DNA from 4 places in the Paenibacillus cisolokensis genome. Region 2 is predicted to be linked to each of the others. Evidence: riboswitches for the same ligand, from Rfam matches in the RefSeq annotation. Region 2 holds a riboswitch; each other region holds the start of a gene.
What was found. A riboswitch is a leader RNA that binds a small molecule or an ion and turns the genes downstream of it on or off. The one in region 2 is predicted to bind cyclic di-AMP.
Positions count from the first base shown of each region.

Region 1 (3,207 bases), on a different contig from region 2:
GCCGCTCGCTCACGAGCAGCCGGATCGCTTCCCGGACGGGTGTGCGGCTGACCTGCAGCAATTCGGCCACTTCGTTCTCGTAAATCATCGTTCCCGGTTCAAGCTGCAGCGAAACGATGCCGGCGCGAATCGTCTCGTACACCTGGTCGCCCAGCGATTTGCGGACGGGGCGCTGCGGCAGCGGCGTAAGCTTCAGCACGAATCTGTCACCTCCTGCGCGATGTATTTTGCCAGCCAGCCTCTTCTTTTTAAGCGCTTCAAGCACTTGCATTCTTGTATACAAGAATATCATACCGCAAAAACGAACGTCGCTCAAGAATTGGCTGCCTTTCGGTTTCGAAAACGTTTGGCATTCCGGCCGCCCGTTATATGACCGAAAAATAAAAACTCCCCCGGATTTCCGATCCGAAGGAGCCTCTCATCGATTATAAGCAAAGCATTATGGCGGCGATAAATTTATCGGCGTGCATACCATTGACGCGATGCGGAACCTCTTTTGAACGTTTTGAGCGGCATATCGGGCAATTCGTTCACGGAGACGACACGATCCGTTTTTTTAATCGGTTTGCGCCAATACTTTTCGTTGCCGGGCAAATCGTCGAACCATGCCGCGTCATCGGGACAGTCCAAAACCATGAAACGGCCGTAACGGTTATCCCGCGATTGATGATACTTCAAATAAGCCTTTCCTCCTTCGATAGCCAATATTTCGATTTTCCCCGATGTATGACTCATCGACAGACGCACCCGTTTGCCGAGTCCGGAGGTTCTCGCTTTCGCCTTCTCTACGATGCTGTATACCTCGGCCAGAGGGAGAACAAAATCGCGGTTTCCGGCAACAGGCCGGTTCACGAAAAAGTAATAGGGCGTTACGCCGGCCCAGGACAATCGATCCAGCAGCTCTCCCAGCACCTCGGGATCGTCGTTGATCCCTTTCAGGATCGGCGTCTGATTGACGACGACTGCGCCTGCGTCGTGCAAGGCGGCAAAAGCCCGGACCGCTTCCTCGGTTATTTCGCGCGGATGGTTGACATGCGTCATGACATACACTCTTTTGTCCGAACTCGACACTTCCCGGATCGTCGCGAGCAGCGCTTCGTCCTCGTAGATCCGCATCGGATTGAACACGGGAATTTTGGAGCCGAGCCGTATGATTTTCACATGATCGATATCGCGCAGCCGCAACAATATCGACCGCAGCTTCGGCGTTCCCAGAATCAGGCTGTCTCCCCCGGTCAACAGGACATTGTTGATTTCCGGATGGGCGGAAATATAGGCGAGGCCCGGTTCGACGTCGGTGACGGCCTCCTTCACGTCGTTGCGGAACAGCCGTTTGCGGAAGCAGTACCGGCAGTAAGCGCCGCATACTTCGGATACGATGAGCAGCGCGGTCGTTTTGTACTTGTGCTGACACCCCGGGACGACATAGTTGGTGTCCTCGTCTGACGCATCCCAGCGGCCGTATTCCAGCAGTTCCCCTTCATTCGGAATGACAAGTTTGCGAATCGGATCGTGAGGATCGTTCCAGTCGATCAGACCCAGATAGTAATCGTTGACCCGAAAAACAAATTTGTCCGTAATGCGCTTCAGTTTCGCTCTTTCTTCCGCCGGGATGTTCGTCAATTTATCGATGTCGGTAATATACTTCGGTTGAGCCATCGTTCGTTCTCCCTCCTCTTGTTTCATTTGAATGAAAAAAGACCCTTACACAGCATGTGTGTACGGGTCTCCTCAAACAAAAAGACCCTGTAAAGGGTCAAATACGCACCAATACATTATTCGACCCATCCAAAGCTGACGAGGTTAGCTGACGGGCTCGGGATAGATGGTTCCCTACGGCCGCATGAAGCGGCACGATTCGCCCCGGAAGACTTGGTTCCCCCGCTTTCCGGTCCATAACCGGAAATTAAGCTTATTACTTATAATATTTGAATAATTCAGAATTGTCAAACTCAAATCAGTTGCGAATCCGTTCGCTTGTATCGCCGTAATAGAGAGTATAGAATGTTAGTAGTTAGATTTGCACCGCCGAATGACAGCCAAGAACACGCCCTGTTGCGGGGCGAAAACGGATTCATGGATACGTAGATCCGGACAGTTTTAACAAAGAGGTGACAGCATTGGAGGACCTGAAGCAAGCGTACGCTACTCTCGGCCTGCCTGAAAACGCGACCAAGGAAGAAGTGGAGAAACGCTACTACCTGCTCATGCGGCAGGCGCGCGCCCAAGGAGCCCGCCGCGACCATGAAGAGGCCGGCGGCAACGCCGTCGATTTCGAAGCAGTTAACCGGGCTTACAAGTTCATTATCGAATATGACGAACGGAAAGCGCAGGAGCAATTCAAACAATCTCAATATGGAAAATATAAAAAGATGGCCGGCACGGCGGAAAAATTGGACCATTTCTTCCATTACTACAAGTTCCACCTGCTCGGGGCTTTGGTCGCCGTCATTCTGATCGGATTTGCGGTCAACAGCTACCTGGAGCGGCAGGCGCAAAAAGCGGAAGAAGCGAAGAAGCCGCCGATCGACGTATCGGTCATGTTTCACGGGGATTTTTACTTGAACAATCAGAATCAGGATACGGAGGAACTGGAAGCGGCCCTGCTCTCCTTCTTTCCGGAATGGAAGCGGATCGGCGCGCAGATTACCTACGATCCGTCCGATCCGAAAAACGAGTTCGACATCGCCGCGACGCAGAAGGCGGTTGTCATGCTGATGACGGAAAAAAGCGACGTTTATATTCTCGACCGGAACAGTTTCACCAAGCTGGCGAGGCAGCAGCTGTTCCAGCCTTTGGACGAAGCCTACGAGCAAACGTTGAAACCGCTGCTCCCTTCGGAAGCGGCGGCGCTCAAAACGCGCTCCTCGGAAGACACCACCGATCATATTTACGGCATCGATATTAGCGGCAGTCCGCTCGTCAAAAGTATACCGGTCGTCTCCAAAGAGATGATAGCCGCCATTCGCGCCGACGCCAAGCATCCGGACAAGGCGCTGCTCTTTATTCAGCGCATGCTGGAAGGTGCGAAGCCGGAAGGTACGAAGCCAGAAGGTACGAAGCCAGAAGGTACGAAGCCAGAAGGTACGTCGTCATAATTGAATTTCCACAGGGGCTGTCTCAAAAGGTCTTGAATGACCTAGGGATCGCCCCTTCTTTTTTTGTCTTATAGCGGTCTGTCTTGTCCGCCACCGGACATTGAGGCGG
Region 1 is NZ_JBCNFP010000023.1:52,672-55,878, forward strand. Features, by position in the region: gene ABEV74_RS04510 (GntR family transcriptional regulator) at 1-199, opposite strand, end outside; gene ABEV74_RS04515 (KamA family radical SAM protein) at 457-1,659, opposite strand; cyclic di-AMP (ydaO/yuaA leader) riboswitch at 1,777-1,923, opposite strand; gene ABEV74_RS04520 (J domain-containing protein) at 2,121-3,098, shown strand.
Region 1: another riboswitch for cyclic di-AMP. It lies ahead of ABEV74_RS04515 (KamA family radical SAM protein); the one in region 2 lies ahead of ABEV74_RS14035 (resuscitation-promoting factor).

Region 2 (3,207 bases):
AAATAATAACGCCTCTCCGCTCCTTCGCCAGCGCAATCCGGCGCAATACGTCTTCGCCGACGGCTGAGCCGTTCGTTTCGATCGTATCAGCTTCCACAGCGCGTTTCACGGCTGCCGTATCGTCCTTTCCTTCCACCACAATTATTTCTTGAATCATGCAACTTTTCGACTCCCTTATACGTCGTCATTAATGAGAGGACACATTCGGACATACATGCAAAAAGAAGAGGCTGCGCCTCTTCTTATCATGGCATATTTGCTGTACGATTACGATATGAATAAATCACGATGGTGCGATCAGTTTGAAGACGGTTTGTTCGGACCGAGCACATAGACGGTATAGCCGTGCTTGCGCCCGAATTTGGTGGCGTACGATTCGCTGTCGAAATAAACGTCGATTTTGTTTCCTTTAATCGCGCCGCCCGTATCTTCCGCGCGTCTGAGGCCGATCCCTTCGATGTATACCCACCAGCCCAGCGGAATGACATTCGGATCGACCGCAATCGTGCGGCCTTCCTGAACGCGCGTGCCGGAAGCGGTAATGCCGTATTCCGGATGGTTTTCGCTTTTGCCGGTAGATTCGACGCCGGCGGAGTAAGCGGTAAGCGTTACATTCTTCAGCGTTTTCTTAGGTTTGAACGTCAATCCGGCCTTCGATACGGCCGCCGTGCCGACCGATCCGGTATTACTGAGCAATGTGACTTTCGGCTCCGGGTTTTTCGTGCCGATTGCGACGACTTGGCTCACGCTCGGCTTCTGCACCGTTTTGGTCACGAGACGGTGCGACACGAGCATGCCGTTTTGGAATATTTTTTCGTATTTCCGGACGACGACTCCGTTCTTGCCGGTACGAACGACCTTCTGCTTCCCTTTCTCCAGGGTAGGGTCTTCTTTCCTGACGACCTGGTACGGAATTTCTTGCTCCTGCTTGGTTATATGTTTATCGATTCGAACGACGTGCACCTTCATGTTCGATTGCAGCTCGGTATCGAGAGAAGGGAACACTTTATCCTGCTCGCGAACTTCTATATTCATCTCCTGGATCAGAGACCCGACCGTTTTTTCAGTCGTAAATATGGTCGATTCCTTGCTGCCGTTCTTCAGTTTGACGGGAATGGCTTTTTCGATTTCAATCCGGTCGCCGTCTTTCACCGCTCCGTTGAGCGGCATGGACACCTTATCGTACGGTCCGATCGTGATGGACTGCTCCTCCAGCAGCTCCTGCAATACCCACTGCTTCGTCTTTACAACGGATTCCTGTCCATCCAGAACGACAGATACGCTTCGATTGGCCGATCCGTATAACAATACCAACAACATGAAAGCCATAGCGATTGAAATAATGACGCTGAGAAGAATCAAACGCAAGTTTTCATGCTTCCATCGCATTGCGAAAGACATGCTGGATGATCGTTTACCATGGGTGTTTTTCGAAAATACGCCCACTTCTTCGGTCCTCCTTCATAGCCCCGCCGCCTAAGTACATGCATGATACCTTGACGTGACTATTGTGTTGTCGCGTGACCAGGCACGCATTCCAGTCCTCCTCTCGTCACCTCCATGATTAACCCTATGTCGACGGTTTACACATTATTCAAAAAGAAAAAGAAGCCGTCGACAGAGGATCTGTTTCGTGGCTTCCCGGGTGCTGCCGTTAATCATGGAATGTGGATGCACGAGATTGATCTCTCTTGGAACGCTTGCGAGGTTAGCTGTCGGGTTCGGGCAAGAGAGTCGCCCTATCAACGGCGCCTTCATCCGCGGACTTCGGGCCGTTCAATTCACCCCAAAATAGTTTGGTACGCGATGACAATCGATGCCGATCGTCCCGCTGTTGGTTCCCCCGCTCTTCCTGCCGGAAGATTAAGCGAAAACAATATTTGTGAACTGGAAATCCAATACAACGCTTAAGCTCTGTGATAGATGATACTCTGTAGTCCACCACATTGTAAAGATGCGATTAAACACGATATTCATGATTTTTCAGGAAAAACATCGGAAATATCGGCGAATTCATCAAACAAATTCAGTTTTTTCGCCCTCTATCTGCTTTGATCTCTTTATCTGTTCGTTTTTCGTTCAAGCCGAAAACAGCGATTGGCATTTTCCATCGTAATTTTCATAATTTCTTCCACACTTTTTCCTGTTATTACCGCCGCCGCCTCGGCTACGTATTTCACATAAGCCGACTCGTTTCGCTTCCCTCGGAAAGGTTCGGGCGCCAGATATGGGGCATCGGTTTCAATCAATAACCGGTCAAGCGGCACCTTGGCCAGCACCTCTTTGGGCACTCTCGCGTTTTTGAACGTGACAGGCCCTCCGAAGGAAATATAAAAGCCCATGTCGAGGCATCGTTTGGCCGTTTCCCAGCTGCCGGAGAAGCAGTGCATGATGCCTCCCACTTCGCTTGCTTTCTCTTCCTGCAAAATGTTCACGACATCTTCATGCGCGTCCCGGTTATGAATGATGATCGGCTTGCCGATCCGGCGGGCAAGCGCAATCTGTTCGCGGAATACGCGATGCTGCACTTCTTTCGGCGATGTGTCCCAATGATAATCAAGCCCGATTTCGCCGACGGCCACCACCTTCGGATGCGCGCACAGTTCTTCGATCCACTGCAAATCATCAGGTTTCATGTCGATGCTGTCGACCGGATGCCAGCCGACGGCGGCATAAATAAAATCATATCGTTCCGCAAGCGCGATGGTGGTCGGAATGGTCTCCCGGTTAAAACCGATATTGACCAACCGTTCTACGCCGGCTTCTCTTGCCCGTTTAATGACATCTTCCCGATCCCCGTCGAAACGAGGGGAGTCCAAATGCGTATGGGTGTCGAACAATCCAGTCATGATGCGTTCAAATCTCCTTTTCGTTCGTCAATGAAAACCATTTTTTGATTTCAGGCGACAAGCGGTCGGCCGCTTCCCGCAGCAAATCTTCGGGATAATACAGGTGATAGCGGCCGCGCTGAATGCCCGTTATCGAATGGATGATGTCGGATTGCGACGATATTTCCGACAATTTTCCATGCTTGTCCACCAGCAGTATCGGCGGTTTGTCCCTTTTGCCGCCCGTATCCCCCGGACCCGGCCGGTATACGTCATACGGCAAATCGGACGGGTAATCGACCTCCAGATGATACTCGGGTTCAAGCCCCGCCGCTAAGAATTGCCGTTTCATTTCCGCCAGCATCGTTTCATTCGCTTC
Region 2 is NZ_JBCNFP010000079.1:21,287-24,493, forward strand. Features, by position in the region: gene rnmV (ribonuclease M5) at 1-157, opposite strand, end outside; gene ABEV74_RS14035 (resuscitation-promoting factor) at 298-1,446, opposite strand; cyclic di-AMP (ydaO/yuaA leader) riboswitch at 1,682-1,880, opposite strand; gene ABEV74_RS14040 (TatD family hydrolase) at 2,061-2,849, opposite strand; gene ABEV74_RS14045 (HD domain-containing protein) at 2,857-3,207, opposite strand, start outside.

Region 3 (3,207 bases), on a different contig from region 2:
CGCCGCCCAGGCGAGCAGCGGATACAGCCATACGATGCGGAGGTTATAGGGCGATTGCGCAGGGTCGCTCGTCGACCATGCGCCGGTCGAACGTTCCAGCGCGAACAGAATGACCGTCTGCGCGCCGAGCAGGATCAGGGCGAACAGATAGGACATCTTCATGCTCTGCCACACATGGGCGCCGAAGCCGGCTTCGCCGAATTTCGGCCACAGGCCGCAGCCTTGCGCCCGCCACAAGCCGTCGCCGGCAACGAGCGAGAAGTAGACGGCGAAGCCGAGCAGCACAGTCAGCACGACGGTCAGCGCCATCCCCCCCGTATAGAGAAGCTCTGCCCGCGGGTCCTCGCCGAAGCTGGCGCGCATGCCGTCCGCCATATTGAACTGGTTGACAAGATAACATGCCAGAAACAGCAGTGTCAGCACGACACCCCTTCCAAACGAGATGCGCTTCCGGTACAGGACGGCGATGACGGCAGCCACAATCGCCATGACCCCGCTGATTAGCAGGTTGCCGAACAGCGTCAACCGGGAGGCCAGCCGATCCTGCCCGGCGACGTACGCCTGGTAACGTTCGGGAACCTCGAACACCGCTTTATATTTCGTGACGACCGGCTGGCCTTCGTCCGACGTTCCGATTCCGATCACAAGACGCAGCCGCGCCTCGCCGATCCGGTAGCCTTGGGGCTCCAATACCGCTTCTCCCGCCCGGTTGACGTACCCCTCCCGCAGTTCTTCGGCCCGGAAGCCCCGCGTTTCGGCGAAAGCTCTCGCCATGTCCAATGTCTTCGATTCCTCGAGTGCTGCCGTTTCCTCTGCCAGCGAATCGTTGAACAGCCGCCAGCCGACGATTTCGCCGGATGTCATATGTACGTGGACGAACAGCGTTTTCTTGTCCGGCAGGCGCAGCGTCGCCTGATAAGTGTCGGTCGGAAAACGGGCTTCGTAATCGTGCCTGAAAGGTTCGTACAGCTTTTCTTTCATCAAGTATCCGTACATGAGCCGGTCGGACTGGTGCACGGCGTGGGCCGAAAGGGGAGCTGTGCCGAAATGCCGGGAAGCAAAATCGGAGGCTTGCCGTTCGGCCTCGCGCTTCGCGATGACCGGTTCCGTCTGATCGCGGAAGGAGGAATCCGATGTGGCGGGCAGCACCTGAAACAGGACAAACAGCAGCGCGCCCGCCGCCCCCAGCCAGGCCCAGCGCCTCCATTCCGCCTGATGCCGAATTTCGTTCATATGTCCGCCTCCTGTCGCGTTTTTTCCGAAATAAACCGCATACAAGTACTTTATCATAAGCTTCCCTAATTGTACCAACGCAATCCGCAGACAGTCGCCGCGTTGACGAGCTTTTGTTTCAAATCTATGCCGAAACAGCCCATTATGCCGGCGCCATTTCGGTTTTTGTATCAAAAACGGCTGCAATTTCGGAATGGAGCGATTTGTAACGGTAACGGGAAAGCGATTATAATCGGATTCGAGCTCCTGCCGCGGAGCGATAAACCGAATAGAACAGCCGAATTTCCAAGTGAAAACGGGGGAACCATACGTATTGTTGCCGCTGACGCGCCGCTCGTATCCGGGCGCCGGCTCAGCCGCAACTTGGGGTGAATTTCGAGACGTTTGCCGTCATTCGAATAGGGCCGCCTGTCCGGCCCGAACCCGACAGCTAACCTCGCAGGCTGACGGACTAGGACTCATCGCTGACAGCATTGGGTTTCCAGTGCTTTTTTTGTTGCACAAAAAAGCCGGAACGGGCTGCAGCGGTGGAAAGGAGCGTTTATATGGGCAAACAACGAATGAGCTTGTGGAACGGGTCGCCTCCCCGCGTCCTCGTATGCGGCTTTGCGCTGATCATTCTGCTCGGGACCGTTCTGCTGTCGCTGCCGATCGCTGTCGAGGGGGAGCAGCGGCTGCGTCTGATCGACGCGTTTTTTACGGCCACTTCCGCAACATGCGTAACCGGGCTCGTCGTCGTCGATACCGGCACGTTCTTTACGCCATTCGGGCAGATCGTCATATTGGGTTTGATTCAAATCGGCGGACTCGGTTTCATGACGATGGCAACGCTTTTCGCGCTCATTCTGCGCAAGCGGATATCGTTCCGCGAACGGCTCATCTTGCAGGAAGCGATGAACCAGGCGACGACGGAAGGCATCGTGCGGCTTATCCGGAAAGTCGTGCTTTATACGGTTACGATCGAACTGGCGGGGGCGGTCTTGTTCACGATCCGTTTTCTGTTCGAGATGCCGCCCGGCCAAGCCGCATATTACGGCGTTTTCCACGCTGTGTCGCTGTTCAACAATGCCGGCTTCGACCTGATGGGCGGATTCAACAGCCTGACGTCCTACGCGGCGGACCCGGCGGTCAATATCGTTTCGATGCTGCTCATTATCCTTGGCGGGGCGGGCTTTGCCGTTCTGGCGGATGTGATGGAATACCGCCGGAGCAAGCGGTTGTCGCTGCATTCCAAAGTTGTGCTGACGACGACGGGATTGCTTATCGCGGTCGGCGCCGCGGTCATTTTCCTGTTCGAGTTTACGAATCCGAATACGCTCGGGCAGCTTGGCTGGGGCGGCAAAGCGCTGGCTTCGTTCTTCCAGTCGGTCACCCCCCGGACGGCCGGAGCCAACACGCTGCCGATCGGAGAACTGAGACAGGCGACGCTATTTTTTATCATTATTCTGATGTTTATCGGCGCATCGCCCGGATCGACCGGGGGCGGCATCAAGACGACGACGTTCGCGACGCTGGTGTATGCCGTTATCGCCATGATTCGCGGACGCGAAGACATCGTTATCTTTCGTTATCGGCTGGGCCAGGAACGGGTCTTTAAGGCGCTTGCCATTACGATGCTGTCGCTCGCGCTCGTCATCGGCGTCACGATGATTTTGACGGCAACGGAAGACCAGCCGTTTCTCGCCATTTTATTCGAAGCGACGTCGGCGTTCGGAACGGTCGGATTGTCCGTCGGGCTGACGCCCGAGCTGACCGACATCGGGAAAGCGATCATCTCGCTTACGATGTTCGCCGGACGTCTCGGGCCGCTGACGCTCGCTTACGCGCTCGGAACGCGCACCGACAAGGAACCGTTCCGGCATCCGGAAGGGAAAATTACGATCGGATAGGAGAATGGACGTTACGATGAAAATGAATCAATTCGTCATTATCGGACTGGGGCGCTTCGGCTCCAGCCTCGGGCGGGAGCTCGTG
Region 3 is NZ_JBCNFP010000105.1:31,780-34,986, forward strand. Features, by position in the region: gene ABEV74_RS17560 (CPBP family intramembrane glutamic endopeptidase) at 1-1,233, opposite strand, end outside; cyclic di-AMP (ydaO/yuaA leader) riboswitch at 1,499-1,693, shown strand; gene ABEV74_RS17565 (TrkH family potassium uptake protein) at 1,779-3,122, shown strand; gene ABEV74_RS17570 (potassium channel family protein) at 3,139-3,207, shown strand, end outside.
Region 3: another riboswitch for cyclic di-AMP. It lies ahead of ABEV74_RS17565 (TrkH family potassium uptake protein); the one in region 2 lies ahead of ABEV74_RS14035 (resuscitation-promoting factor).

Region 4 (3,207 bases), on a different contig from region 2:
AGAAGCGTATTTTGGGCTTCTAATCAGGGTGGTACCGCGGCCTTTCGTCCCTGCCGGACGGAAGGCCTTTTTGTCGTGCTCGCGGTGCGGCGGGAAAGACGAAGCCCGATACGAATCGGAAGGGAGAGGAAAACGATGAGAAATTCGGAATTATCATCGCTATATCAAGAACTGGACGCTATCGATGAGGAATTGCTCGCACTGTTGTCGAGGCGGGCAAGCGTCGCGGTGAAGCTGGGAGAACTCCGGCAGGAGCGGGGCTTGCCGAAGTTCGATCCCGCCATGGAACAGGAGACGCTCGAGAAGCTGATTCCGCGCAATCCGGGCCCACTTGGACAGGCGGCGGTCCGCCGTCTGTTCCATCACATTTTCACGGCCAGCTTCGACCCGCAAGCTGCGGATAACCGGAAACGATTGCTCGTCAGCCGCCAGACGCAAGAAGCGGATACAATCATCCGCGTGCGCGGCGCCGCGATCGGCGGGGGAACATCCACGCTCGTTGCCGGGCCGTGCGCGGTAGAAAGTTACGAGCAGCTAAGAGAAACAGCCGCCGCCCTGAAGGAAGCGGGCGTCCGTATTATGCGGGGCGGCGCCTTCAAGCCGCGGACGTCGCCTTACGACTTTCAGGGGCTCGGCCTCGAAGGGCTAAAGCTGCTTCGCGAAGTCGCCGATGAATTCGGACTGGCCGCCATTAGCGAAATCGTCACGCCCCATGATATCGAAACGGCCGCCCGCTATGTCGATATCATCCAGATCGGAGCCCGCAACATGCAAAACTTCGAGCTGCTCAAGGCGGCCGGCGACGTCCGCACGCCTGTACTGCTGAAGCGGGGGCTGGCGGCGACGCTGGAGGAATTTTTGCTGGCGGCCGAATATATCGTCTCGCGGGGCAATACGCAGGTTATGCTGATCGAACGGGGCATTCGCACATACGAGAAATGGACGCGCAATACGCTCGATATTTCGGCGGTCCCGATTTTGAAGCAGGAAAGCCATCTGCCTGTGCTCGTCGACGTCACGCATTCGACCGGCCGCAAAGACATTATGCTGCCTTGCGCCAAGGCGGCGCTGGCGGCGGGGGCGGACGGCATTATGGTGGAGGTTCATCCGAATCCGCAGGCGGCGCTTTCCGACGCCGGCCAGCAATTCGATATTCCCGAATTTCGCCGTTTCCATGAACGGCTGCTTGCGTCCGGGCTATTCCGGGTTCCCCGTAACGGCATCGGTACGTTAAATCCGGCTTAAACAGATGAATACAACAAACAAGCGGCCCCCGGGCATACGCACCCGCGGACCGCTTGTACCGCATTTATCGTCTTGTACCGCATTTATCGTTACGAGAGCTTGACTCCGATCATTTTCGAATATTGCGCTTTCGTCGTTACCCGGCGCGCGGTAACATAGCGCTTGGCATAGTAGGAGCTGGACAACTTGGTAATCGTGACGCCCTTGCTGCTTGAAGAATGCGCGAATTTGCCGTTGCCCACGTAAACGCCGGCATGGGAAACGCCTTTGCCGCTTGTGTTGAAGAACACGAGATCTCCCACCCGGAGATCGCTCTTGTCTACTTTCGTGCCTACTTTCGCCTGCTCTCTGGACGTTCGGGGCAGCTTGATGTCGTACTGCTTGAAAATGTGCAAAATAAATCCCGAACAATCGAAGCCTTTCGTGGTCGTGCCGCCGTACAGATAAGGAGTGCCCACGACTTCATCGACGGCGCTCAGCAGTTTGGGCGCGCCGGCAGAAGCTGCGCCTGCACTGGAAGCAAACAAAATCACCGCACCTACAATCGACAATAAAACCTTTTTCAAAAACGAGTCTCCCTTCAATTGCCTACGAGGTTAGCTGTGGGTTCGGTTGAAGGTTCCCTGGAATCCGCAGCTGACTGTCAGCCGGATTCGTTCACCCCAAGCGGAAACGGCTCGCCCGGCATTGCCGGCGCCGCACCGTTTTCGCTTCATCATATCAACGCGGTAAACTATGCTTGTATGACGAAATGGGTCCCCCGTTTTTCGCTCGCGAAAATTCGGCATGCTGTTATATGTTTATAGATAAGCTATGTTACAAATTCGATTCGATTCGCCAAAAACCTCCTCTTGCAACATTAGAATCCTTTCATCTTTTCCTTTCAATCCTTCATCTTTCTCATCTAATCCTCCATATTTCTCATCTAATCCTCCATATTTCTCTTCCAATCCTTCAACTTTCTCTTCCTGCCCTTTCATCTTCCTTTCCAACCCGGATGCAAAAAAAGAAGACGCGCTTGACGGAATTAAATCCGTACCGCGCGCCTTCTTCCCGACGATCGGGATCTTCCCGCCGCTTATTCTTCGTTAAAGTAGACCGTTTTGCCGGTGCGGGCCGATTCGTAAATCGCCTCCAAAATTTCCGTTACGACAAGTGCCTGCTCGGGCTTCACAACCGGCTCCTTGTCGTTCAAAATCGCGTCAATCCACGTCGCGCATTCCAGATCGATGTCGCGTTGCGGGCCGCTTCCCTCATAGAATGCGACGCCGCCCGCCTTTAGGTCGATTTCTTTGACGAACAGCCGGCTGTTCTGCTCGCCGTTGATGCGCAGGCCGCCTTTCATGTCGGCTCCGCCTTCGGTACCGCACAGCGTACATTTCGCCTCGTCGACGTCCAGCGTATTGAGCGCCCAGCTCGATTCCAGCACGATCGTCGCGCCATTCGCCATTTTGATGAAGCCCATGGCCGAATCTTCGACGGTAAACTTGTCCGGATCCCAAGGCCCCCAGGCGTTGGCGGCGTTTTTCTTGCTGCCGAGCTTGTGGAAGACGGAGCCTGTCACCGACACCGGCTTGTAATTGTCCATCATCCACAGCGTCAAATCGAGCGCGTGCGTGCCGATATCGATAAGCGGACCGCCGCCCTGCTTCTCTTCATCGAGAAAAACGCCCCAGGTCGGGACGGCGCGGCGCCGGATCGCATGAGCGCGGGCGTAATAAATTTCGCCGAGCTCGCCCGAATCGCATACGCTCTTCAAATACTGGCTGTCGGAGCGGAACCGGTTGTTGTAGCCGATCGTCAGCTTCTTGCCGGTGCGGCGCGCCGCCTCGACCATCGCGCGGCCTTCCGCAGCCGTCTTGGCCATCGGCTTCTCGCACATGACATGCTTGCCCGACTCCAGGGCGTCGATCGTAATATAGGAGTGCGAGTCGTTGGGCGTGCATACGTGGACGACATCGA
Region 4 is NZ_JBCNFP010000159.1:6,016-9,222, forward strand. Features, by position in the region: gene ABEV74_RS21850 (bifunctional 3-deoxy-7-phosphoheptulonate synthase/chorismate mutase) at 136-1,245, shown strand; gene ABEV74_RS21855 (C40 family peptidase) at 1,335-1,811, opposite strand; cyclic di-AMP (ydaO/yuaA leader) riboswitch at 1,815-2,042, opposite strand; gene ABEV74_RS21860 (hypothetical protein) at 2,046-2,225, opposite strand; gene ABEV74_RS21865 (Gfo/Idh/MocA family protein) at 2,324-3,207, opposite strand, start outside.
Region 4: another riboswitch for cyclic di-AMP. It lies ahead of ABEV74_RS21855 (C40 family peptidase); the one in region 2 lies ahead of ABEV74_RS14035 (resuscitation-promoting factor).